One region of the Paenibacillus sp. LjRoot153 genome, then DNA from elsewhere that is predicted to be linked to it. Evidence: riboswitches for the same ligand, from Rfam matches in the RefSeq annotation. Region 1 holds a riboswitch; each other region holds the start of a gene.
What was found. A riboswitch is a leader RNA that binds a small molecule or an ion and turns the genes downstream of it on or off. The one in region 1 is predicted to bind cobalamin.
Positions count from the first base shown of each region.

Region 2: linked by a shared signal. The riboswitch ahead of metE (5-methyltetrahydropteroyltriglutamate--homocysteine S-methyltransferase) and the one ahead of ACSQ8P_RS28310 (ABC transporter substrate-binding protein) in region 1 are both predicted to bind cobalamin.
Region 3: linked by a shared signal. The riboswitch ahead of ACSQ8P_RS04400 (DUF4430 domain-containing protein) and the one ahead of ACSQ8P_RS28310 (ABC transporter substrate-binding protein) in region 1 are both predicted to bind cobalamin.

Region 1 is NZ_CAXUQH020000001.1:6,568,198-6,576,297, forward strand. It holds gene cobT (nicotinate-nucleotide--dimethylbenzimidazole phosphoribosyltransferase) at 1-91, opposite strand, end outside; gene ACSQ8P_RS28300 (ABC transporter ATP-binding protein) at 115-891, opposite strand; gene ACSQ8P_RS28305 (FecCD family ABC transporter permease) at 897-1,934, opposite strand; gene ACSQ8P_RS28310 (ABC transporter substrate-binding protein) at 1,934-2,944, opposite strand; cobalamin riboswitch at 3,096-3,248, opposite strand; gene ACSQ8P_RS28315 (hypothetical protein) at 3,281-3,808, opposite strand; gene ACSQ8P_RS28320 (aspartyl-phosphate phosphatase Spo0E family protein) at 3,870-4,136, opposite strand; gene ACSQ8P_RS28325 (aminotransferase class I/II-fold pyridoxal phosphate-dependent enzyme) at 4,205-5,407, opposite strand; gene ACSQ8P_RS28330 (Lrp/AsnC family transcriptional regulator) at 5,423-5,914, opposite strand; gene cysK (cysteine synthase A) at 6,116-7,036, opposite strand; gene ACSQ8P_RS28340 (MFS transporter) at 7,100-8,100, opposite strand, start outside.
Region 2 is NZ_CAXUQH020000001.1:2,080,996-2,089,095, reverse strand. It holds gene tig (trigger factor) at 1-929, opposite strand, end outside; gene ACSQ8P_RS09190 (hypothetical protein) at 1,040-1,951, opposite strand; tRNA gene ACSQ8P_RS09185 (tRNA-Arg) at 2,113-2,186, shown strand; cobalamin riboswitch at 2,387-2,586, shown strand; gene metE (5-methyltetrahydropteroyltriglutamate--homocysteine S-methyltransferase) at 2,737-5,034, shown strand; gene ACSQ8P_RS09175 (hypothetical protein) at 5,094-5,225, opposite strand; gene ACSQ8P_RS09170 (DUF4023 family protein) at 5,405-5,518, opposite strand; gene ACSQ8P_RS09165 (hypothetical protein) at 5,565-5,921, opposite strand; gene asnB (asparagine synthase (glutamine-hydrolyzing)) at 6,099-7,943, shown strand; gene ACSQ8P_RS09155 (XTP/dITP diphosphatase) at 8,012-8,100, opposite strand, start outside.
Region 3 is NZ_CAXUQH020000001.1:948,021-956,120, forward strand. It holds gene ACSQ8P_RS04360 (response regulator transcription factor) at 1-377, opposite strand, end outside; gene ACSQ8P_RS04365 (cupredoxin domain-containing protein) at 528-974, opposite strand; gene ACSQ8P_RS04370 (HPP family protein) at 1,055-1,534, opposite strand; gene ACSQ8P_RS04375 (LysR family transcriptional regulator) at 1,647-2,561, shown strand; gene ACSQ8P_RS04380 (DedA family protein) at 2,859-3,458, shown strand; gene ACSQ8P_RS04385 (thioredoxin family protein) at 3,533-4,099, shown strand; gene ACSQ8P_RS04390 (MBL fold metallo-hydrolase) at 4,120-4,743, shown strand; gene ACSQ8P_RS04395 (hypothetical protein) at 5,040-5,324, shown strand; cobalamin riboswitch at 5,466-5,660, shown strand; gene ACSQ8P_RS04400 (DUF4430 domain-containing protein) at 5,837-8,100, shown strand, end outside.

The sequences.
Region 1 (8,100 bases):
TCGTCAATTGGTTCAGATGGTCATTGGCTTGAAGAGCCACTTCATGATGGATCGGTTCAATCGCGTTAATCAAGTTATGTAAATTGTTCATTATCGTCTTCCTCCGAACTTTCATTATTTCCCAGGTTGTAATAAAATCTGCGGTACTTCACTAACAGGATGCTTGAGTACAATCGGCTCTGTTCCGTATACTTCTGCTATTTGCGTACTCGTAATAATTTCTGCAGGCGTTCCAATGGCGGTTACCCGCCCCTCGTGTACGATCATCAATCTTGTGCAATATTGCGCAGCCAAATTCAAATCATGCAGAACAGCTACAACTGTTAATTCCGACTCTTGCTGCCAGGAACGAATATAATCCATCATCTGTATTTGATAGCCGATATCTAGAAAGGTAGTGGGCTCATCGAGCATGAGCAAGCTTGGTTGCTGGGCCATCACCTTAGCCAGTGCAACACGTTGCCGCTCCCCACCACTTAGTCGCTCAATCGTTCGATCTACAAGCCCTTCCAGCTCAAGCTTTGTGATAATGGCATCAATAAGTCCATCCGATTCAGCCATATCTTCCCCAAGCCAATTTTGGAACGGATAGCGTCCCATCTCCACGACTTCACGAACCGTGAAGCCAACAGGAGGCAAAGCATCTTGCTGAAGAACAGCGAGCCATTTAGCAAGCTCCTTTCGCGAATACGAAGATACCGGTTTTCCCTTTACACACACTTTCCCATGCAAGACAGGATCCACGCCTGAGAGAAGTCGAAGCAGGGTAGATTTCCCGCTGCCATTAGGGCCAATGATCCCAAAAAACTCCCCCTGCCCGACCTCAAAGCTCATATTATTTAGCACTTGTTGTTCTCGAAAGCTCTGAAAGAGCTGCTCCACTTGAATCATCGTGATCAACCTCTTAACGTTTTCTTATCTTTATGGAGCAGATAGGCAAAAAATGGTGCACCTAGAAACGCTGTAATTACCCCGAGTGGAATTTCTGTAGGACTAAGCAATGTTCGAGCCAAGGTATCTGCCCATAACACATAAATTCCACCTCCGATCGCGGATAACGGAATGATCAGACGATAATCCGGACCTACCAGAAGTCGCACCAAGTGCGGCACGATTAATCCAACGAAACCGATAACCCCCGCCACAGATACAGCAGCTGCCGTGATCAAAGTGGAAGCGATCAGTACGATCAGTTTCGTACGCTCGACATGAACACCGAGATGTGCAGCCTGACGCTCTCCTAATGCCAACAGATTTAATGATCTCGCATAGCTTAACAGAATCACGAGACCAATCAATAGATAGGGTGAAATCATATAGGTATATGACCATCCACGCATCGCTAGACTGCCCATGAGCCAGAAAATAATTTCATTTATCGTTTGATTCGAAATCGAAACTAAGAACGACACGAATGCGCCCAGAAAGGCTTGCATCACCACGCCGGATAAAATCAGCGTCTCCATCTTTAGCTTCCCTTCAATCATGGCCAGCTTCAAAACCAAGAACAGGGAAATAAGCCCCGTCACGAAAGCCACTATGGGGATCGACCATTGCCCGAACAGGGCGAATTGCAGCCCGAAATAAATAAGAAAAGCAGCCCCTACAGAAGCTCCTGAAGATACGCCAAGGGAGTAAGGGTCAGCGAGCGGATTGCGTAGAACCCCTTGAAAACCAGCACCTGCTATGGAGAGCACGGCCCCCACCAAAATCCCTAGTAATAAGCGTGGAATTCTTACTCTATTTATGATTTGTTCTGAAGATTGTGGCCAGTTCACCTCGATGTGACTTCCTATCCAAGGAAGATGCTTCGCTAGAATCCCCACGATATGTGAGAGAGGAAGCTGAGCTGACCCGATGGATAAACTCACCACAATAGAAAGAAGAAGGAGTATAACTCCTACTCCTCCCCCAAGCATCAATTTTCTTTTCATTATTTCACCAATTCAGGATAAATCCCTTTCGCCATTTCCAGTAATCCATCCGTCAATCTCGGACCTGGGCGACTTACGGAGTTTTGGTCGAGCCCTATCACGCGTTTATTTTTCACGGCGTCAATCGCATCCCACCCGCCGCGCGTACGAATAATTTCTTCTAATGGCTTCTTGCTCTTGATATCGACGATCCCATTTGCGAATAAGATCACGTTCGGGTTCTGTTGAATGATTTTCTCTTCACTGATCTCATACCAGCCCGCTTTATCCGCAGCAACGTTAATCCCGCCAGAGAGGGTAATCAATTCGTCCATGAACACGCCGCTTCCCACGGTCCAACCTGGGGCAAACTCGATGTATACTTTTTTCTTATTTTCTTGCTTCACGTCTTTCACAGCATCTACAACCTTCTGACGATCCGCTTTCATTTTGGCGACAACTTTCTCCGCTTGCTCTTGATGATCGGTAATAAGTCCGAACGTTTGAATATTGTTCATCGCATCATCTAGCGTTTTGGGATCTACTTTAAAGACGTTAATGTTCATCGCACGTAGTTCATCAACTGTTTTAGCATTCATGGAAACACCAGTGAAAACAATATTTGCGTTGGTAGCAATGACCGCCTCCATGTTGGGCTTCGTAATGCTGCCTAACTTCGGCTTCGATTTAGCGCTATCTGGATAATCATCGAAATCCGATACACCCACAATATTCGCCTCTAGTCCAATGGCAAAAAGCGCTTCTGTTTCTGCAGGAGAGACGGATGCGATTCGTTCTGGCGCTTTGTCGAACGTAAACTCTTTACCTGTAGCGTCTTTCACTTTCAGAGGATAGGTTGTTTTCTTCGTAGCGGCAGGAGTTGCCGATGTTACTGGAGCCTTTGTCCCCACGCCACCTAGTTTCGATGGATCTGTAATTTCAGTTTCCTTCTTCGCACAAGCAGTTAACGAGATCGCGGTCGCAACCGCTAATGTAAGAATAAGACCCTTTTTGAAATTGCTCTGTTTCATCACTTAAACCCTCTTTTCATTATTTTTAATTCACGGCCAAAAAAAAGTCCCCTTGTTCACTAGGAACGAAGGAGACGATAAATCGCGGTATTGGGCAACGTACTGACGTGCGCTGCTTCCTGATTTAACGCGATCCTTTTCCTCGAAGGATGTTGTATCGGCACCATAGGCAGGTATCCTGACTCTTCAGACTTTCGCAAGACTGAATTACAGTGGCGGGACCGTGCCGGATTTGAACCGGCTTCCCCTTAACTAATAATGTTCCAATTCGAACATTACCAGTACCTATAGTTGCAAATTATACATTCTAACTATTTGTCGATTATAGATGTTCTCTTATTTTTGCGCAATAATTTGGATGACTTTCAACGCCTCGTCCATCTTCGGAGCATTCTGAGGAATGAACGCAAATAAGCCTTTACCTTCAAACCCTTGCTCTTTCATCCATTTGTTGCCGGTAAGTGGAATGCCGTACAAATGCTTTTCCGCCGCTTTGCCTTCTTCTTTGATTTCGATAACCCCATCCGGATAATCCTTCGGGTTGATTATGTTATCCAATGAAACAAATCCCGCTTGGTTGCTCAACCCTTTGAACTGCTCTTCTCCCAAGATGAAAATGCCATTACCACCAGCAGCTAGCTCAACAATCATTTTTTCTAATGAAAAAATAGGTGATGTATTCAGCTTCACAGTAGGAATTTCTCCTACCTTGGATTTCAAGGATACTTCCAACTTCTCCGCCGCTTCACTTGGAAACCCGTTAGGTCCCATCATAAATACCGATACATCTGCCTTCGGTCCACCACAAGCAGTAAGCATCAATATCATTCCTAGCATGAGAACGAATAACCATTTTGCCTTCATGTATGTAATTCCCTCCGTCAAGTACTCTCTCTTTATCGATAGTCGTCAGAAAAGTCGGTTTTCACCGACTTTTCTTTCCAGATGTCATATATTCATTTATTTTTTGATCCAGCATCGTGCTTAATTCAACAACTGCATCAGATGTCATTTCTCGACCTTCCATGACCATCTGTTCCATTTTACGTCTCAACGTATGGATCTCTTCTTCAAGTAGTGCTAGGGAATTTTGCTTCTTGGCATTTCTGGTCAGCCAACGCTGTCCGAACTCTTGCTCGCGAATTTGAAATTGCTTATGAAAGTTAGTAAGCTGATATTCCATAAAAGCCATGCTCATCCCTCCTTACTCTAAGAATACCAGTTTTCGTCTCCTATGAACATATGAATTTATAAAGAATATTATAATTTCCTTAAGAAATTACCGATTCTCTCTAATGCTTCATTCAGTTGGGAAACACTATAGGCATAAGAGCACCGCAAAAATCCTTCTCCACCTAATCCAAAGACATCACCAGGCACTGCGGCAACCTTAGACTCATACAAGAGTCGTTGTGCGAATTCATCGGAGGTTAGTCCTGTAGCCACAATACTTGGGAACGCATAGAACGCGCCTTGTGGTTCATGGCATTCAAGTCCGACTTCACGGAATCCTTTGACAACCAATCGTCTCCGTTGATTATAGGATTCAATCATCCGATCTTTCTCTTCCAGCCCATTCGTCAATGCTTCATGTGCGGCTACTTGCCCCATGACAGGCGCACACATGACCGTATATTGGTGAATCTTGGTCATAGCCGAGATTAGCTCTCTGTGACCACAAGCATACCCCATCCGCCAGCCTGTCATTGCAAACGCTTTTGAGAAACCGCTGACCAGAATCGTCCGGTCCTGCATCCCCGGTACAGCCGCGAAACTTACATGCTTCTGACCATACGTCAATTCCGCATAAATTTCATCGGAAATGACAATTAGATCATGCTCTTCAACAACTTTGGCGATCGGCAGCCAATCTTCATAGTTCATGATGCCGCCCGTCGGATTGCTTGGGTAACAAAGAATTAGAATTTTGGAACGTGGCGTAATCGCATCACGTAGCGCCTTTTCCGTCAGCTTGAATTGATCCTTGGCGAACGTTTCGATACCTACTGGTACACCACCACTAATAGCTGTAATTGGCGAGTAAGAAATATAACAAGGCTCAGGAATCAGAATCTCATCCCCAGGTGTAATTAGTGAACGCAGCGCTAGATCAATTGCTTCACTGCCTCCTACCGTTACAAGTACCTCGTTCGATGGCTCATATTTCACTTTAAAGGATGTATACAAATAGTTCGCAATCGCTTCGCGAAGCTCAGGGATACCAGAGTTTGGCGTATATTTCGTTCTGCCGCGCTCCAAGGAATGTACAGCTGCTTCACGAACGTGCCATGGTGTTGAAAAGTCAGGTTCACCCACACCTAGCGAGATGATGTCCTCTTTACTATTGCTTACGAGATCAAAAAACTTCCGAATGCCAGACGGCTTCATTTCACGTACCGCAGGAGCGAGGTAGTCTTTCATTGATTTTTTGCTTGATTGAATCGTAGTCTCATCCTTGATCATAGCGCTACCTCTCCCTTACGGCGAAACAAGCATTCGATGATCATCTTCCTGATCTTCGAAAATAATGCCGTCTTGTTTGTATTTTTTCAAAATAAAATTCGTTTTCGTAGAAAGCACACGGTCAATTGGCGAGAGCTTGTTAGAAACGAAAGAAGCCACCTGTTTGAGCGAGCTCCCCTCAATCTCAACGAGCAAATCATATGCTCCAGACATGAGATAAACCGATTTGACTTCCGGATATAAATAGATCCGTTCCGCAATCGCATCAAACCCGCGCCCGCGCTCCGGCGTAATTTGCACTTCAATTAGGGCGGTAACCTTTTCGTCATCTACTTTGCTCCAGTTCACGACTGTTGCGTATTTGACGATGACCTTATCCGCTTCCATCTCGCTTATCGCTCGCGCAACTTCGGCCTCCGCCGTTCCTAACATGGTGGCGATCAGATCCGCGCTCCTGCGGGCGTCTTCCTTTAGTAAATCGAGAATTTTAAGCTTCAAAGTATCCATGGTTAAACCTACCTTTCTGAGATATGTTTCATTCATCCATTCATCTTACAATGAATTGCAGTCCTAATTCAATTACTGATCGCGGAAGAAAGGCAGAATATTTATATATATTTGAAAATTCCACTAGGATTGGCAAAATAAAAAGCCACTGGATAACCATCCGAGTGGCTCTAAGCTCTCTTTTATGTACCTCGTACAAGGTTAAAAGAGATCCATACTTAAATATCGCTCACCTGTATCTGGTGCAATACAAAGCACTCGCTTTCCTGCCCCGAGCTTTCTTGCAACCTGCATCCCTGTCCATACCGAGGCTCCAGCAGAAGGACCGACTAGGATGCCTTCCTTACTCGCCAAATCCTTCATCGTTTGGATAGCATCCTCATCCGCCACCTGTACAATCTCATCATAGATGCTTGTGTTCAAAATAGCCGGAACAAAGCCAGGACTTGTCCCTACGAGTTTATGTGGCCCAGGGCTTCCACCAGAAAGTACAGGTGACCCCTTCGGCTCTACCACATAGATCTGGATGTTCGGCAAATGCTCCCGAAGCACTTCACCAGTCCCCGTAATCGTGCCGCCCGTTCCCGAAGTTGCGACAAATGCATCTAACCGCCCCTCCATTTGCTGCAAAATTTCAGGTGCAGTCGTTATTCGATGAATGCTTGGATTCGCTGGATTCTCAAACTGCTGCGGGATAAAGCTGCCGGGGATTTGATCCCGTAACTCCACAGCTTTCGCAATTGCACCTGGCATCCGTAAAGCAGCTGGTGTTAGAACGACTTCGGCCCCATAGGCTTTCAGGATATTTATGCGTTCCTTGCTCATATTATCCGGCATAATCAAGATGGCCTTATAACCCTTGGCAGCCGCGTTCATCGCGAGTCCGATCCCCGTATTTCCACTAGTAGGCTCAATAATCGTAGCGCCTAGAGCAAGTTGTCCTGACTTCTCAGCCTGATCAATGAGATTCCATGCAGCCCGGTCTTTCACGCTTCCGCTCGGATTGAAATACTCTAATTTCACATATAGCTCAGCAGCTTCCGGTTCCAATAAGCGATTTACGCGCACCGCGGGGGTATCTCCGATCAGCTCTGTGATGCTATTCACCATTTTTGGCGGCATTGGTGCCCCCTCCTCATCCCATACTCATGCTACTCACATTTTCATGCGGAAACCTAGCCGTTGTCAAGACTTGGCTGCAGGTAACTGGTTTCTAATGAACACCCAAGAGAAGAATGTTGAGCTTCCGATGACGAGTAACAGCACATTGATGACAAGCGGCTCTTTACTCCAAGAAATAACACATATAAATAAAAGTACGCCGCATACGCGCCCTACATTCAGTGATAACTCACGCAGGACAATGTACTCTTCCCGTTGTTTTGCACTTTCATCATTCGATCCAATCAAATCAAAGACAACCGAAACCATAGGTATGGAGTACATAGGGAAAAAGAGTGCAGACCCTATCCCAAACATCAACAAGGTGCTGTACGTTACCTTCCAAAAGAACGGCAAAATAACGAGAACAACCATAACCGAGCCGATGAACATACTCATTTTGCGGAATGACGGTCGAATGAAGCGCCCTGCAGCCCAGAAGCTAACTAACGCTACTGATGAAGTAATTAGAGCGAAATTACCTAAACTTGCTTCACTTGAAGTCGATATGTACACGAGCAATCCAATCATGAATCCAAATACACCCTCACGCACGCCTTGAAAAAGTAAAGCCATACTTACTCGCTTCCAAGGCGTTTTAGGTTGACTAAGAATTCGCAGAGGCAAGAGCCATTCGTAGGTGCCACTCAATTTTCTTTTCTTCAGAAAAAAACTAACCACAACACCTAATAGAAATATGCCTAACGAAATGGAGAAGATGAGGCGATACCCGGATCCATCTCCCAAAGTAACAATGAGTAAACCCGAAATCCATGGAGCAATAATACCAGCACACGCCCCCAATAAGCCAACCCAACCATTGAATCGATCCCGATTATCCGGATCCGTCACTTCAAAGTAAACGACATTGAAAGCAATCCAGAACAAGCCTACAGAGATCCCTTGGACCATGCCTAACCAAACGAAGTAGTGGACACTGCTAGTCCCCATCCAGAGCACCAGCATGTAGAAACACGCTGATATGGATACACCAATACGTAAGCAATTCATTTTATTGTGTTCTT
Region 2 (8,100 bases), 4.5 Mb from region 1:
GCTTCAACCATCGAACCTGGAATTTCAACTTCTGCGTTAGCAGCAGCTTTCTCAACAACTGCAGTTTCAAGTGCAGCTTCGGAATCTTTCTCTTTACGCTCTTGCATACGTTTTTGAAGCTCTTCTTTGTACTCAACAAGCGTATCGAACTCACTTACGTCTTTTGCGAACTCATCATCAAGCTCAGGCAGGTTTTTGCGTTTGATATCGTGAAGTTTCACTTTAAACACAGCTGCTTTGCCTTTCAGATCTTCGGAATGGTAGTTTTCAGGGAAGCTGACGTTAACGTCTTTCTCTTCGTCCTTACCAAGACCAACAAGTTGCTCTTCGAAGCCTGGGATGAATGAATTGGATCCAAGCTCAAGGGAATACTTCTCCGCTTTACCGCCTTCGAATGCTACTTCATCAACGAATCCTTCGAAATCAATGATTACGACATCGCCGTTAGCAGCTTGTCCTTCTTCAAGAACAACCAATTCAGCATGACGTTGTTGCAAACGTGCAAGCTCTTCATTCAATTCTTCTTCAGACACAGAAGCATTAACCGCTTCTACTTCGATACCTTTGTAGTCACCAAGCGCTACTTCAGGCTTAACTGTTACTTTAGCTTTGAATTTCAAGACTTGACCTTTACCAAATTGCTCAACATCTACTTCTGGACGATCTACAGGCTCGATTTTAACCTCTTCAATCGCTTCAACGTAAACTTCTGGCAAAATGATATCCAAAGCATCTTGATACAGGCTCTCAACACCGAATTTAGCTTCAAAGATTGAACGAGGCACTTTCCCTTTACGGAATCCTGGAACATTCACTTTCGCTGATACCTTTTTAAATGCCTTATCCAAAGCATCTGCAACGCGCTCTGCCCCAACTTCAACTTCAAGAACGCCAACGTTCTTCTCTATTTTTTCCCAACTTGCTTTCATTTTATGCCTTCCCCTCCAAAAATGTACCATGACATATATTTTTCACGTTAAGCTCATTATAACCATTCTATTATACCATATAACATTTTCATTTCAAGCGAGCTTTGTTCTTAACCTGGATCTGGGCTAAATTGCTTTACAAAAGCGGTCAGCACGTTGTGCGCGCGCTTCCACTGCAGTGTCATCGCATCCACGATACCATAAGTCTCTAGCAGCTCATCTCGATCAACCGTACCAAACAATTTGTCTTGCAAAATCGCATGCAGCGCAGAGGCCCACACGTCTACCGCGCTTTCTTCTGCCCTTAGCAGCTCCGTGTAAATCGAGGTGCCGTACGCATAGGCAAGAAACTCCTGCCATGTCTGAGTTGCAAAGTAGACAAAGTCAGGTTGGCTTATTTCACTAATGTCCCCGACTCTGCGAATCATATCACGAATTCGCAATGGAAAATCCTCCGACGTAAGCGGCGTCTCATCGATTTCGACGAGAACCGTTCGGCCATTCTTGGGGAACTCAATCAACCCGTGCTCCCCCATTTGCTTAAGTGTCTGTAACGCTTTGAATTGAAGATGAGGATGTCTGGGCCTTTCGCAAAGCCATTTCTTCACGAATTGACTCACCTCAGGTTGCTCGATAAAAGCAAGCTGCTCCAAAGCACTTACTTGTCCCTCTAGCGAACCTTCTTGCAGCATGTTTTGAAGCTTCATCACAAAAGCACCGTCATCCGAAGCTGATTTATCATGAATATACTGGCGTAACAAAGCGGACTCTTCCTCCGAGTCCTCTTCCTCAGTTACGGATGATGAGAACATCGTTTCTGGAAACATGGTAAGCAGCCAGTGGCGCAGGGCTTCCCATTGATCAGACTTATTCGCATCGACATTAGGAAATTGCAGCAAAAAAGTAAGCATCTCCAGTGCTTCTTTATACTGCTCGGAGCGTAACAGCTTCGTTAACTCGTCTTCATAGAACTGCTCTGTTTTAGGAAAAAGGATGACATTATCCAAAGTAGGATCTGACATAGGGATCACCTCTGTTCATGGTCTCGCTTGTGCCAGTTTACTTCATCATCCAAATGATTGCAAAAATATTTAAAAATGAAGTTGACTCGCATTATACGTTATGATATATTAACTCTTGCTTCGCCAAACGGATCTCGTCCAGGCGGTAAGAAGTGTCATAGGTCTCAGTAGCTCAGCTGGATAGAGCACACGCCTTCTAAGCGTGCGGTCGGGGGTTCGAATCCCTCCTGGGACGTCAAAGTAAGAGGAAAGACCGCGAGAAATCGCGGTCTTTTTTTATTTCCAAAACATACAAAATAAACGGCTACACCGTCCTTCTTGCACGAGAGCGTTTATGGAGAAATATAGCCATCTTAATAGGTAAAATTTATAAATTCTATATTAAAAAAACAAAAGTCTTTGCATGATGTGCGATATCATGTATAGTATTCACAATTGCATATTGTGGGAATAGGTGCTCTTGTTTTGTCAATCAAACGAGAGCTTAAAAGGGAAGTTCGGTGTAAAACCGACGCGGTCCCGCCACTGTAACAGAGGAGTCAACGCCTCCAATGCCACTGATCGAAAGATCGGGAAGGCTGGCGTTTGACGAGGATTCTGGAGCCAGGAGACCTGCCTAATTCTGACAGCACTGTTTTACCTACGGGAGATAGGGAGGTGTTAGAGATAGTAAACACTGTATACACATACACAGGGTATCTTTAACCTTTTTTATTAAGGTTAGAGATGCCCTTTTTTGATTTCCAGAGATTCGTATACCAGCAAAATTTGAGGAGGATTACCCCATGTGCGCACTTATAAACAGTAATTTAGGATATCCAAGAATTGGCGAGAACCGTGAGTGGAAGAAAGCGCTAGAGGCCTTCTGGTCCGGCAAATTGGATGAGAACGAGTTTACAAAGCAAATTGAAGACATTCGTCTACACAACCTGCGCTTGCAGCAGCAAAAAGGGATTGATCTTATTCCTGTAGGCGACTTCAGCCTATATGATCACGTGCTGGACACATCCACAATGTTCGGACTTGTTCCAAAGCGTTTCCCGTACACAGGCGGCCAAGTGCCACTAGCGACGTACTATGCGATGGCTCGCGGCAGTCAAGGTGCGACAGCTTGTGAAATGACGAAATGGTTCAATACCAATTATCATTACATCGTTCCCGAGTTACAGGACGCTCAGCCAGAACTAACCATCAATAAACCACTTGAAGCTTACCGTGAAGCGAAGCAAAAGCTAGGTATCGAAGGTAAGCCAGTCCTTCTCGGCTTATTTACTTTCCTTAAGCTAGCCAAGGGTTATAAAGCGGAAGAAATCGATCGTTTAATCGCGTTGTTTCTGCCGCTCTATGCTCGTATTTTGACTGAGCTGTCCGAGGAAGGTGTGAAATGGGTACAAATTGATGAGCCGATACTCGTACAGTCCCTTAGCTCAGAAGATCTCGGACGTGTTAAACACATCTACGTTACTCTGGCGGCAGCTGCACCAGCACTTAAAATCAGTATTCAAACGTATTTTGATGCCGTCGATCATTACCAAGATCTGATTTCCCTTCCCGTTCATGGGATTGGTCTTGATTTCATCCATGGCTTTGATTTGAACTGGAGCAATCTCCAAACCTATGGCTTCCCAGCGGATAAAGTGCTTGGCGTTGGTATTCTAGATGGACGCAATATTTGGCGGACAGATTTGAGCAGGCAGCTTGAATTCCTTGCCCAGCTTGAAGCAATCGTCCCCTATGAGCGCATGGTGCTGCAGCCTTCATCCAGCTTGCTGCATGTCCCTGTTTCCACGCGTAAAGAAAATAAACTTGAGCCTGTATTGCGGGATGCTCTAGCATTTGCAGAAGAAAAGTTGACTGAGCTTTCTATATTGACTAAAGCTATTCAACGCCAAGATCCCATGCAATTGGAATTAGATCTGAATCAGACGGCAATCGCTAACCTTAATGCGTCCTCGTATCGTAACAAAGCCATAGTCCAGCAAGCGATCGCGAATATCGGGCAACAGCCTTCTGATCGAAACAGCTCCTTCACAACACGCAGAGGACTCCAAACAGCCAAATGGCAGCTCCCTTTCTTGCCTACTACGACGATTGGGTCATTTCCACAAACAGTTGAAGTCCGAAATGCTCGTAAAAATTGGCGTAGCGGCGAATGGACACCTGAACAATATGAAGCATTCATTCAAGAACAGATCACTGAATGGATTCATCTTCAAGATGAGCTTGGACTCGATGTGCTTGTGCACGGAGAATTTGAGCGTACGGATATGGTGGAGTTTTTCGGTGAAAAGCTGGATGGCTTTGCTTTTACATCGAACGGCTGGGTTCAATCGTATGGTTCTCGTTGTGTGAAACCGCCTGTTATTTTCGGTGACGTGGAATTCGTGCAAGAGATGACAGTTAAAGAAACGAAGTTCGCCCAATCGCTAACAAGTAAGCCAGTAAAAGGTATGCTGACAGGACCGATTACGATTCTGAACTGGTCATTTGTCCGCAGCGATATTTCCCGCGAACAAGTTGCCTATCAGATCGCCTTGGCCTTGCGCCATGAAGTAGAGGCCCTAGAGCAAGCTGGCATTGAGATGATTCAAGTGGATGAGCCTGCGCTTCGTGAAGGCCTACCTCTGAAGAAGAGAGACTGGCAAGCTTATCTCGATTGGGCTGTCCTGGCATTCCGTTTGTCTACAGCAACTGTGAACGATGAAACTCAAATCCATACACATATGTGCTATTGCGAGTTCCATGACATTATAGACGCGATCAGAGCGCTAGATGCAGACGTCATTTCGATTGAAACATCGAGAAGTCACGGTGAGCTGATTCACAGCTTCGAGGAGCATACGTATGATCAAGGAATTGGGCTTGGGGTTTATGACATTCATAGTCCGCGTGTTCCATCTGTAACGGAAATGGTTGAAATGATCGAGCGTGCACTTAAGGTCCTTGAACCTGAGCTTTTCTGGATCAATCCAGATTGCGGCTTGAAAACACGTGGTAAAGATGAGACTGTAGCCGCACTACGCGTTATGGTTGAGGCTGCTAAGCTGTTCCGTGCAAGTCGGAGTGAATTGATTCCTTCTTAAAATTGAAAAACACCCCGCTGCATTTGCAAGCAAGGGTGCTGATTGCTGTTAGATTTCGCCTACACGGATGGCCTATTTGGCTGGTGATGTCCCGGCTCCGTTGAATCGAGATTCGATTGAATGCGAGATGATTGCTTCGAGTGATCGACCGTACTTTGTGTTTTCTGCATCATACTTTTCTTTTTACCCATGGTAAGCAACTCCTTCTATTTATAGAATGAACGCCACCTTAGTATGGAGGGTTTCCGTACTGACTATGCTGGTTATCCTTTCCTTCTGTCTGGCATAAAGTTAGGTAAGCATATATGCTGGAGCGCAACAAAAAGCCTGTAGGGATCACCCTACAGGCTCTTGTTCATGCCAAACGACGTTAGTGCATCTTGTGAGGCAAATTTTTGCCTGTATGACCGTCACCTTGTGTCCTTTTATTCTTCTCGGCTTTCCTCTGCTTCTCATGCAGCTTGCTAATGAAATGACTATCCATGAGCACTCGCCTCCTGAATAAAGAATGGCATTACCCTTATAGAATGTCACGCAAGGTCAGTATTTAATCGCATTGCCAAATTAATTATTGCAGCTCTGAACTCCACATCTTTTTGTGCTTTTTCGTATAAAGATTCAAAAGTTGCTCGATTTTGTATAAATTCAGGCTCGGATTTAATCGCTGTTTGTGTCCAATTAATCAATACATTCTCAGCCTGTACCAGTTCGTTGTAGGCGCGATGCAAGCCAACCTTTTCAATAATCTCTTCCATTTCAGCTTGACCCAATTCAACGCCATCACTTTTTAAATTTTCAATTCGGTTATCCGCTTGCGAGCTAATTTGTAAAAAGTGCTCTTTCGATGCTAAATAATCAACTTGAGCTCTTGAATATTTTATTCCCATTGTCATCACCTTTGTTTATATAATGGGGTACTTTGGATTGATTGTAACAGTCTCGTGAAGAAAACACAAAAACCACGCTCTGCTAACTTTGGTCCTGTTCCGGACAGACATTTAATACCTTTCATTCGCATACCATTTATCATTATGCTCTCTTCAAAAAGAAAGGAAGGAACGTCTATGTGCGGAATAACGGGTTGGATAGATTGGCGGAAAGACTTGACCGGGTACCCGTCCATTCTAGAAAATATGACGGAAACGCTCCAACTGCGCGGACCTGATGCAACAGGTACCTGGATTTCACAGCATTGTGCCCTCGGACATCGACGTCTAAGTGTAATGGATCCTGAGAATGGCGCTCAGCCAATGGTCCGTAAACAAGGCGACTACACGTATACCATCGTATATAATGGCGAACTCTATAATGCCCCAGAGTTAAAAAAAGAGCTCGAGCTTCGCGGCCATCAATTTCGAACAACATGTGATACCGAAGTCCTTCTCGTTGCCTTTATCGAGTGGGGAAAAGCATGTATAGACCGCCTGAACGGCATCTTTGCTTTCGCGGCCTGGAATGACCAAGAGCAATCACTGACCCTAGTACGGGACAGACTCGGCGTTAAGCCTCTTTTTTATTCCCATCAGGATAGTGTACTATTATTCGGCTCTGAACCGAAAGCCATTCTAGCCCACCCTGATTTCAAAGCAGAGGTTGGCGCCGAAGGCTTTGCTGAGATATTCGCTGTCGGACCGGCTAGAACGCCTGGACATGGGATTTATCGCAACATGTCTGAGCTGAAGCCTGGTCAATTTGCTATTTTTGATCGGAATGGCTTATCCATTCGAACGTACTGGAAGCTCGAAAGCCATCAGCATCCTGATGATATCGCTAGTACAGCCGCGCAGGTACAGCAATTGCTCCGGGACACTTCAGAGCGCCAACTCGTTTCTGACGTCCCCATCTGTACGCTCCTTTCAGGCGGACTTGATTCTAGCGCACTTACCGCGCTCGCTGCGACGCATTACAAGGAAAGCGGAAAAGGACCGCTTCATACTTTTTCCGTGGACTACAAGGATAACGATAAGCATTTCAAAGCGAACTTGTTCCAACCGAACTCGGACGCTCCTTGGATCAAAAGGATGACTGAGCATTTAGGTACGGAGCATCACTACATTGAATTCGATACACCGGAGCTTGTCGAATCACTGAAGACAGCGGTGATAGCACGTGATACACCAGGGATGGCAGATGTCGACGGGTCTCTCTATTTATTTTGCCGAGAAATCAAGAAGGAAGCTACGGTTGCGATCTCTGGAGAAGCTGCTGACGAAATATTCGGCGGATACCCTTGGTTCCACAATACAGAAGCACTAGAAGCAAACACGTTCCCATGGTCACTCAAGCTCGCGAATCGGGTCGATCTGCTTGCGCCAGACTTCGTCGATTGGATTAAGCCTGTCGAATACGTCAGTAATCGATACCAGCAAGCCTTAAGCGAGGTGCCTCGCTTAGCAGGGGAAACAAAGCAGCAGAATCGGATGCGGGAAATGTCCTATTTGAATATCACGCGTTTCATGCCTACGTTGCTTGATCGTAAGGACCGCATGAGTATGGCCGTCGGCCTCGAGGTACGCGTCCCCTTCTGTGATCACCGCCTGGTTGAATACGTGTGGAACATTCCATGGGAAATTAAAACATCCGGAGACAGGGAAAAAGGCATTTTACGTCAAGCATTAAGAGGTGTATTGCCTGAAGATGTTCTGACGAGGAAGAAAAGTCCATATCCGAAAACACACAACCCGAATTATTTAACTGCCGTAAGAAAATGGGTATTGGAAATTCTAGATGATCCTTCATCCCCTATCTTGCCTTTTATTGATGTCAAAAAGATTCGCGCACTCGCCAGCTCCGAGTCGAATGATTTCGACCTCCCTTGGTTCGGTCAGTTAATGACGGGTCCTCAGCTATTCGCTTATTTAGCTCAAGTGGATACTTGGCTGCGAACATATAAGATCTCGATCCGATAGATGAGATTGCAGTGATAATGAAAAGACCTGCGTCCACGCATTCACGTGGTTGCAGGTCTTTTTGTGTTTTAGTTCGTTTGATCAGGAAGCTGATCCAAGAACATACGCAAGGCTTTGGCGCGGTGGCTCATTTCATTCTTCTCTTCCACCGTCAACT
Region 3 (8,100 bases), 5.6 Mb from region 1:
TCCGAGGAAACCAGCTGGTATCGCCGCAATAAGGCGCGCGCTCGGAAGAGCAGTTCCTTCGGCTCGAACGGCTTTACCAAGTAATCATCGGTGCCGGAGGCATAGCCTCGCTCTTTATCTTCCATGTCTCCTTTGGCTGTCACAAGAAGAACTGGAATATCGTAGTGCTCGCGGATTTCAGCGCACAGCTCCAAGCCGTCACGCAGCGGCATCATGACATCAACAACAGCGAGATGGATTTGTTCCGTTTCCAGCAGTCTCGAAGCTTGTTCACCGTCACTTGCTTCAAAGACAGCATAACCTTCTTTGGAAAAGAGGAAGCGCATCAGTTCGCGTATATGGGCATCGTCATCGACGACGAGTACATGTGTTTTCAAAGGGGAAGCACCTTCTTCGTTGAGAATCAATTGAGCTTGGCCTCAGTGTAAACGAAAAAAAACCTTAATGCCACTTCTGGTATCGAGCCGCCTGATGATGACGATTCGAGGTCGTAGAAGGAGGACTTAAGGTTTCGCTGGAGAGGTCTTTTAATAGACCTCGATATAGCCGATCATCGGACCATTATGGGCCATATCGGTATGTGTCATACAGATGAGTCGATACGTACCCGCTTGGTTGGCGGTGAAATGAACGATGGTTTCTTTTCCTTTTTTGATTTCACCGGTGATATTAAGTCCTTCGATGAAAAAGGGGTGACTTTCGCCATTGATACCGAGGATGCTGAGCTTGATGTGCTCGCCCTTCTTTACGGGAATTGAGCCTGGGTCCCAGCGATAGGCTTCAATTGTTTTGCCATCAGCGGTAGTTGATTTGAACTCTCCAACAACCATATGAATGGTGCGTTCAGATGTGGGTTCGCCTAAGGTTGGCAGGATGGTTTCCCGATTTAGATACAGCCAACCGATAAGAAGGAGTAGAAGTGCGGCTGCTAGCTGAACGACGTGCTTGCGTTTGATAATCCATACTCGGGACATAGGGTCCGCCTCCATTACAAGGGTCTTGTACATCTTATGCGGAGGCTTGTCAGCGCATGAATTGGATTTGTACGGCGATGTTACCACCACTTCGTGGGGTACGGGGTTTTGGTTGCCCGGTGATACCCCAGGGCAACGAGCACGATCAGCGCTGCGCCGAGCAGCACCGGTGTGAGCAGGAAGCTCCAGCCGGCGCCCGTGAGCATCACGAGCAGCGGGTCGGCGCCTGCGGGCGGATGCAGCGTGCGCGTCAGCTGCATGAGCGTGATGGCGGCGCCGACCGCGAGGGCGAGGCTCCACGCGTGCACGCCGAACGCGGTGAGGGCGCAGAGCCCGACGAGCGTGCTCAGCACGTGGCCACCGATGAGACTGCGGGGCTGGGCGAGCGGGCTCTGCGGGAGGGCGAAGGCGATGACGCAGGAGGCGCCGAAGGGCGCCATCAGCAGCGAGATGCTGACGAGGTCACCGAGCAAGCTGCACAGCAGGATGGCGAGGAAGCCGCCGATGCCGGGAACGAGCTTGAGGAGCAAAGGGGAAAGCGAACGAAGATGAGTCATCATGGAGGGCCTCTTTTCATCGTAATATCTCTGATGGTATCATGAGTTTATATATTTGAATAACGAATGATTCCGATATTTGATATTCGATAATTCGATAGGTGGTGGTTCTCCTATGTTAGAACAGCTGGATGGTCGAAGCATGAAAACCTTCGTTACAGTGATGGAGGAAAAGAGCTTCAGCAAAGCGGCTCAGAAGCTTGGTTATGTGCAGTCCACTGTCACGATGCATATTCTGCAGCTGGAGCAAACCTTAGGACAATCGCTCTTTACACGGTTGCCGCGCGGGGTTGAATTGACAGTGGCTGGCCGAGAGGTGGCACCTTTTGCGTATCGCTTCTTGCAGTTGGGAGAATCCTTGCAGGAGAAATTAACGGGCTTGCAGGAGCCCAAAGGCGTGGTGCGCCTGCGTGCGCTGGAATCATTCTGCGTCCCGCATCTACCAATGATGCTGCCGTCGTTGTTCGAACGGTTCCCGCACATCCAGCTGCAGCTGGAAACAGGCTTTCAACGTGACATTATTCAGGAGGTATCGGCGTACCGCGTAGATTTAGGCATCGTGCCGCGTGACCCTAAGGTACGAAATCTCTCTTTTATCCCACTGCTCGCGGATGAATTGGTGTGGGTAGGGGCACCGGCGCTAGTGAAGCGCATCGAGCTGGAAGGCTGGGAAGCGATCGCACAGACACAGGTCATCGGCTTTGGCAGCCGCTGCATTTATCAATCGTTGGCCTCTCAGGTACTGATGACGGACAAAGGGCTTGCTACTTTTACCGAAATGGCCTTCGATAGCACGGAAATGCTCAAACAGACGATGATGTGCGGCATGGGACTTTCCTTGCTGCCTGTCACCTCCGTTCAGAAAGAGCTGGAAGCGGGTCAGCTGCTTCGCGTTGCGTCGGAGACAGCGATCCCGTTGGAACACGGGCTGATTCACCGCGCCGGCAAAGAGCTCAGCGCACCTGTAGAAGCTTGTAAATCGCATATCTTGGCGTATTTCAACGATGAGTTGCATACAAGTAGAGGATAGCAGCCTGTCTATGATAGAATGTGGAGGAGAAGGCAAATACAGACCCCTCATAAAGGAAATTGAAATCATTTAACGGGAAAATCTACAGCTAATTATGAGAGTTTTAACTGGAAAAGTAGATTACATGGAAAATATCCAGCTATTTAGCGGTTTTTAGGTGATTTAGAGGCGAACGGTCGGGGTTAGATGGAGAAATTCCAGTTAATCTCTTGTTTTACGCCTATTTGTAAAAATTAGATGTAGTTTTTCCAACTAATGTATGTGGTGATGAAAAGTGAAGCGAAGAGAGGGCTACGGATGAGTGAGTTGATTCATAGTGTTTTAGTGTATTTGGAAGGCTTGGGGTACTGGGGGATTTTCCTTGGACTCATGTTAGAGGTCATTCCGAACGAATTGCTTTTAGCCTACGCAGGGTATCTCGTATCCAAAGGTCAAATTAACTTCGTAGGTGGCATGGTTTGCGCGGTCGTCGGGGGGACTTTGGCCCAAATCGTACTATATTGGATCGGGCGTTATGGCGGCAGGCCTTTTCTGGAGAGATATGGCAAATACCTGCTGATCAGCAAGCATCATATCGATGTGGCGGAAAGCTGGTTTAATCGGTACGGCACGGGGATGATTTTTACAGCGAGATTTATTCCAATTGTGCGTCATGCGATCTCATTGCCAGGCGGTATGGCGAAGATGCCTTTGGGAAAATTTTCTCTGTACACGGCTTTAGCTCTAGTTCCTTACTCGTTTCTGTATATTTATTTGGGCATGAAATTGAAGGATAATTGGGAGACGATTGGCGAATATGCAGGGCCTTATATTAAACCTTTGATTATCGCTGCGGTCGTGCTGACGATTCTGTATGCGGGCTATCAATTTTATCTCAAAAGAAAAACGAAAGTCTAGTGGTCGATTTGGCGGATTCGTTTGCTTTTGTTACAATGAATGAGAATATGGATGATCTTGGGAGGATGAAATCAATGAGCACGAATCTTGCTAGTAAGCTGCGCACAGGCTTGAAGCCACAACAGTTTATTGACGGTATGGAGAAAAATAAAGAGCAATTCCTAGCGTATTATGATGGCTTCGCTTGGGACAATGAAGAGGATAAGGAATATTTCGAATCCCTGAATAATCGTGACGATCTTCGTTGCTTGATTGTTGCTGCTGACTGGTGTGGCGATGTTGTTCGCAACGTGCCTGTTGTTTTCAAGGCTTTGGAAAATAGCGGCGTTCCGACGGAAGTTCTGATTATTGAGCAAAATTATGACGTGATTGATCAGTTCCTAACAGGTGGCGGACGTGCTATTCCGATTGTTATTTTCACGGATACAGGCGGTTTCGTGCTTGGACACTGGGGACCTCGTCCGAAGAACGTGCAAGCGGTTATGACGCAGTTCAAGAAAGAAAATCCAGATCGCGATGCGGCAGATTATAACGAAAAAATTCAAGTAGCCAGAGCCGAAATGGGCCGTCAATATGGCGAAGGTAACGGATATCATGCTGTTATTGTGAAGGAACTTCGTTCATTAATCGAGTCGTTCTAAAAGGTGAAGGTGGCATCACGATGATTAACATTCAATCTTTCGTTCTGGGTCCGGTTCAGACAAATGCCTACTTACTGTCGAATCCAGAGACGAATCAAGGTATTATTATCGATCCCGGTATGAATCCGAAGTCGCTGATCAAAAAAATTGCCGACATGGATATCGTCGCTATTCTACTGACGCATGCGCATTTTGATCACATCGGTGGTGTAGACGAGATTCGTAAGCTCAAGGGCTGCCCCGTGTATATTCACGACCTGGAAGCCGATTGGCTGACGAATCCGAAGAAGAATGGTTCAGCTCGCTGGCCCGATCTCGGCGCTCCGATTGTGACTGATCCAGCAGAATTCGCTTTGGATGAAGGACAAACGCTTGAGTTCCTGGGCATCCAGCTTAAGGTGTTCCACACCCCAGGCCATTCGCCAGGGAGTGTGAGTTTCCTGTATGACAATCACCTGTTCAGCGGTGATGTGTTGTTTAAACTTTCGGTTGGTCGTACAGACCTCCTCGGTGGAGACAATAATACCCTGCTGGATTCCATTCAGGATAAGCTGTTCCTGCTGGATGACGATGTCATCGTCTATTCCGGGCACGGCGCCAAGACGACGATCGGCTTCGAACGTGAGAATAACCCATACGTGTAAGAAGATTAGGACTGCTCCCTCTGATGAGGGGGCGGTCCTTTTTGTATATGGATGAGAAAGTGGAGATGTAGCTGCTGTAAGTCGAAATAATCGACTATATCCTGATTATGCTCGTTCGCCCATGATACCCACCCAATTTATTTATAAACTGGGTATTTACCGTGTTCAACGTAGGTGGTTCCCCATAGACTGATGTTGTAAGCTATTCACCCAACTTCAACAATAACAATTCTGTTTAGCCCGTTTATGTACGTGAAAGGTCCCGATAGGGAAAATACCAAGGAGGTGCTCTTTTTATGGAATATGTAAAAGTTCCGAATTACCCAATGCAGCCAATGCCAATGCCAATGCCAACCCCGATGCCAATGCCTACTCCGCTTCCAGCGCCAGCGCCAATTATGCAACAACCAATGCACAATAACATCCACCTGCACGCGTCCTACCAACAAACTGAATTTGTATTCCCGAAACCGGTCCACACGCAAGCTGTTGCTTGTCCTCCGAAAAACAATTCAGCCGCTAGTATCCTAGTACTTTTCATTTTGCTAGTTATTATTACGCGCAGCATTTGTAAATATTAATTTACGGATTGCACGGGTAAAAAGAGAGGTAATCCCACGGGGCCTATGGGTCTTGGTGGGGTTGCCTTTTTGAGTTTGCGAAAAAAAAGGATTGTCTATTACGTTGAAGTCATGTACAATTCGTCATGATTACAGACAATTTCATAAACTAGCTTAATAGGTGCTCTCCGCTGAATCTAGCGGAAGCTTAAAAGGGAAGTTCGGTTGAAATCCGATGCGGTCCCGCCACTGTAACGCTGAGCTAACAATCATAGCCACTCTCGATAACACGAGGGGAAGGAGATTGTACAAGCGATGAAGCGAAGCCAGGAGACCTGCCTGATAAGTATTTTATTTTTTTTCTCACGAGGATGGGAGGAAGATGTTTCTTTGCATTTGCCAAAAAGAATGGTTAATCGTTGGATTAACACGATTCTTACAAAGACATCTTTCCTCTGGAACTCGGGGAAAGGTGTTTTTTTCGTTTATCCACTATTTTAAGGAAGATGAAGGTGATTGGTTTGTTCCGTTTGATGAAAAAAGGTGTTTCAGCACTATTAAGTTTGGCTCTCATTACTTTATTACTCGTCCCACAAGCTGCGAGAGCAGTCGATGCAAATCCAAGTACGAAATTGGATACCATGATCTCGGATACCGTCTCATTTTATGAGCAAAATCGGCCTGAACTCAATTCTTGGTGGCAGATGGTGGCGCTATGGGGAGCTGGGGAAGATCTGCACAATAGCAAATGGACGCTGCCTTCTTGGGAACAAAGTGATCCTGGCGATTTACTAGAAACAGACAGCAGTACATACCATATCAATTTAATATTTGGCCTGTTGGCCATGAATCTGGATCCTTCCCATGCATGGGAAACGGATCGTAATTTGTACGCAGAGTTAGCAGCTCAGCAAAATCCATCAACAGGTTCCTTCGGAGGTTCTAATCGACAGATTTGGACGATGCTTGCTCTTGATACAGGCAAGAAAAGGGGACATAACGTTGGGAGCTGGAACGATGCGGCCAAAGAAAAAGCGTTAAGTTATTTACTTAGCTTACAGTTGTCTGATGGCGGGTTTGCTTTCTTTGGAGATGAATCAGATACAGACATTACAGGGATGGCGCTGCTTGCACTTGGCAATTATCAATCCAATAGTGCTGCAGTAACTGCGACCAACCGTGCCAAGGCTTTATTGAAGCAAAGACAATTAGCTAATGCTGGGTTTGATTCCCCAGGTCAATGGGGCAATGGAGACAACTCCAACAGTTGGGCCACATCGGTATCAGGTCTGGTTGCAGTTGGAGAAGACATGTTGTCCGCAAATTGGGTCGTCAATGATCATACTGTTGTTGATGCCGTTTATAGCTTCCAGTTGCCAAATGGAGCTTTTTCTTGGAAAGTAACGCCGCCAAGCCAAAACTTGATGGCAACGGAGCAAGTATTAATTGCTCTCACGGATATTCAGCAGGGTAAATCAGTTTGGCAGCGTTTTGCGGATAAGCCAAATCTAACTACCGTAAAAATAAACGTTAATGGCATTAACAGTTCGATACTTCCACAGCAGTCGATAACTGCAGCAGTCTATGGCAGCCAGCCGACAGCCATGGATGCTTTGAAGCAAGCGCTAGAGAAGTCTAACATTAACTTTGTCATTCAAAACAGTAGTTATGGTCCCTATCTCTCCTCAATAGCAGGTCAAACAGCAGGAAGTCTTGGCGGATATGATGGTTGGATGTATAAAGTGAATGGTAATTCACCGCAAGTCGGTGCAGCAGATTATATATTAAATGACGATGATGTCGTTACGTTTTATTACGGCCGTTGGCCTTCCATTGCGATCGCTTCGAATGCGAACATCGGAAATCTTAACCCTAGTTTGCAGATTAAGCTAGTTGGCGATACGTTCACCTCTGGTGCCAATATGGCAGCGAATTGGAGCTTCGATCCTGGCACTACGGGTTTGACGATTGATCATGTAACGCAAGAAAGCAATCAACAAGATATTGTGATTACTTTTGCAGGTCAAGGTCATCAAGGGACTCTAAAACTCCAAGCATTGCCAGCCGCATTGGTTAGTAACTCGGCAAGTAACAAGTTGACCATTCATAATGTGAGCACTTCGAGTGATCAGATCGTCAATGTTGGCGCGAGTGAGTCCAACGTATCCTTCTCAACGGATGACAATGACCAAGCAACGAACAAAATTACACTTTCTTTCACGGCAACAGCTTTGCCAGAGGTTATTGCTAAACGAGGCAATACGGAATTGGACATACCGGCTTACACGAAAGTTACATCAGCTGCATGGAATAATGAGATTCAATTGCCAAGAATTCTGAACACAACCGATAACACCGTAACGAATAAAGTGAACGGAGTACTTACCAACAGCGGTAGTAAGCTGGACAGTATCGATTCACGCATTAAGGTGGGCGGTGATAGCCGCATCCAGTTTAATCAACATGTAACACTTAAATTGAAGGGGATGGGTGATCGAAATGCCGGTTTCATAGATGAAAACGGTAATTTTACCGCAATCCCCAAATATGACAATAGCAATTATCGAAACGATGATGTTTATGCTTACAGCGAGAATGGCGACTTAATTATTAAAACGAAGCATTTCACGGAGTTTCTAGCCTTTAAATCGACGTTAGTAACTGCGCCTGGACCTGGTGGATCGGGACCTAGTACCACACAAAAGGTTACACTCTCTGTTGAAAAACGCTCACTGGGTGAAGGAGATATCATTGCTCCTATAACTGTTACTTTACAGTCTGGTGATACAGCTTTCAC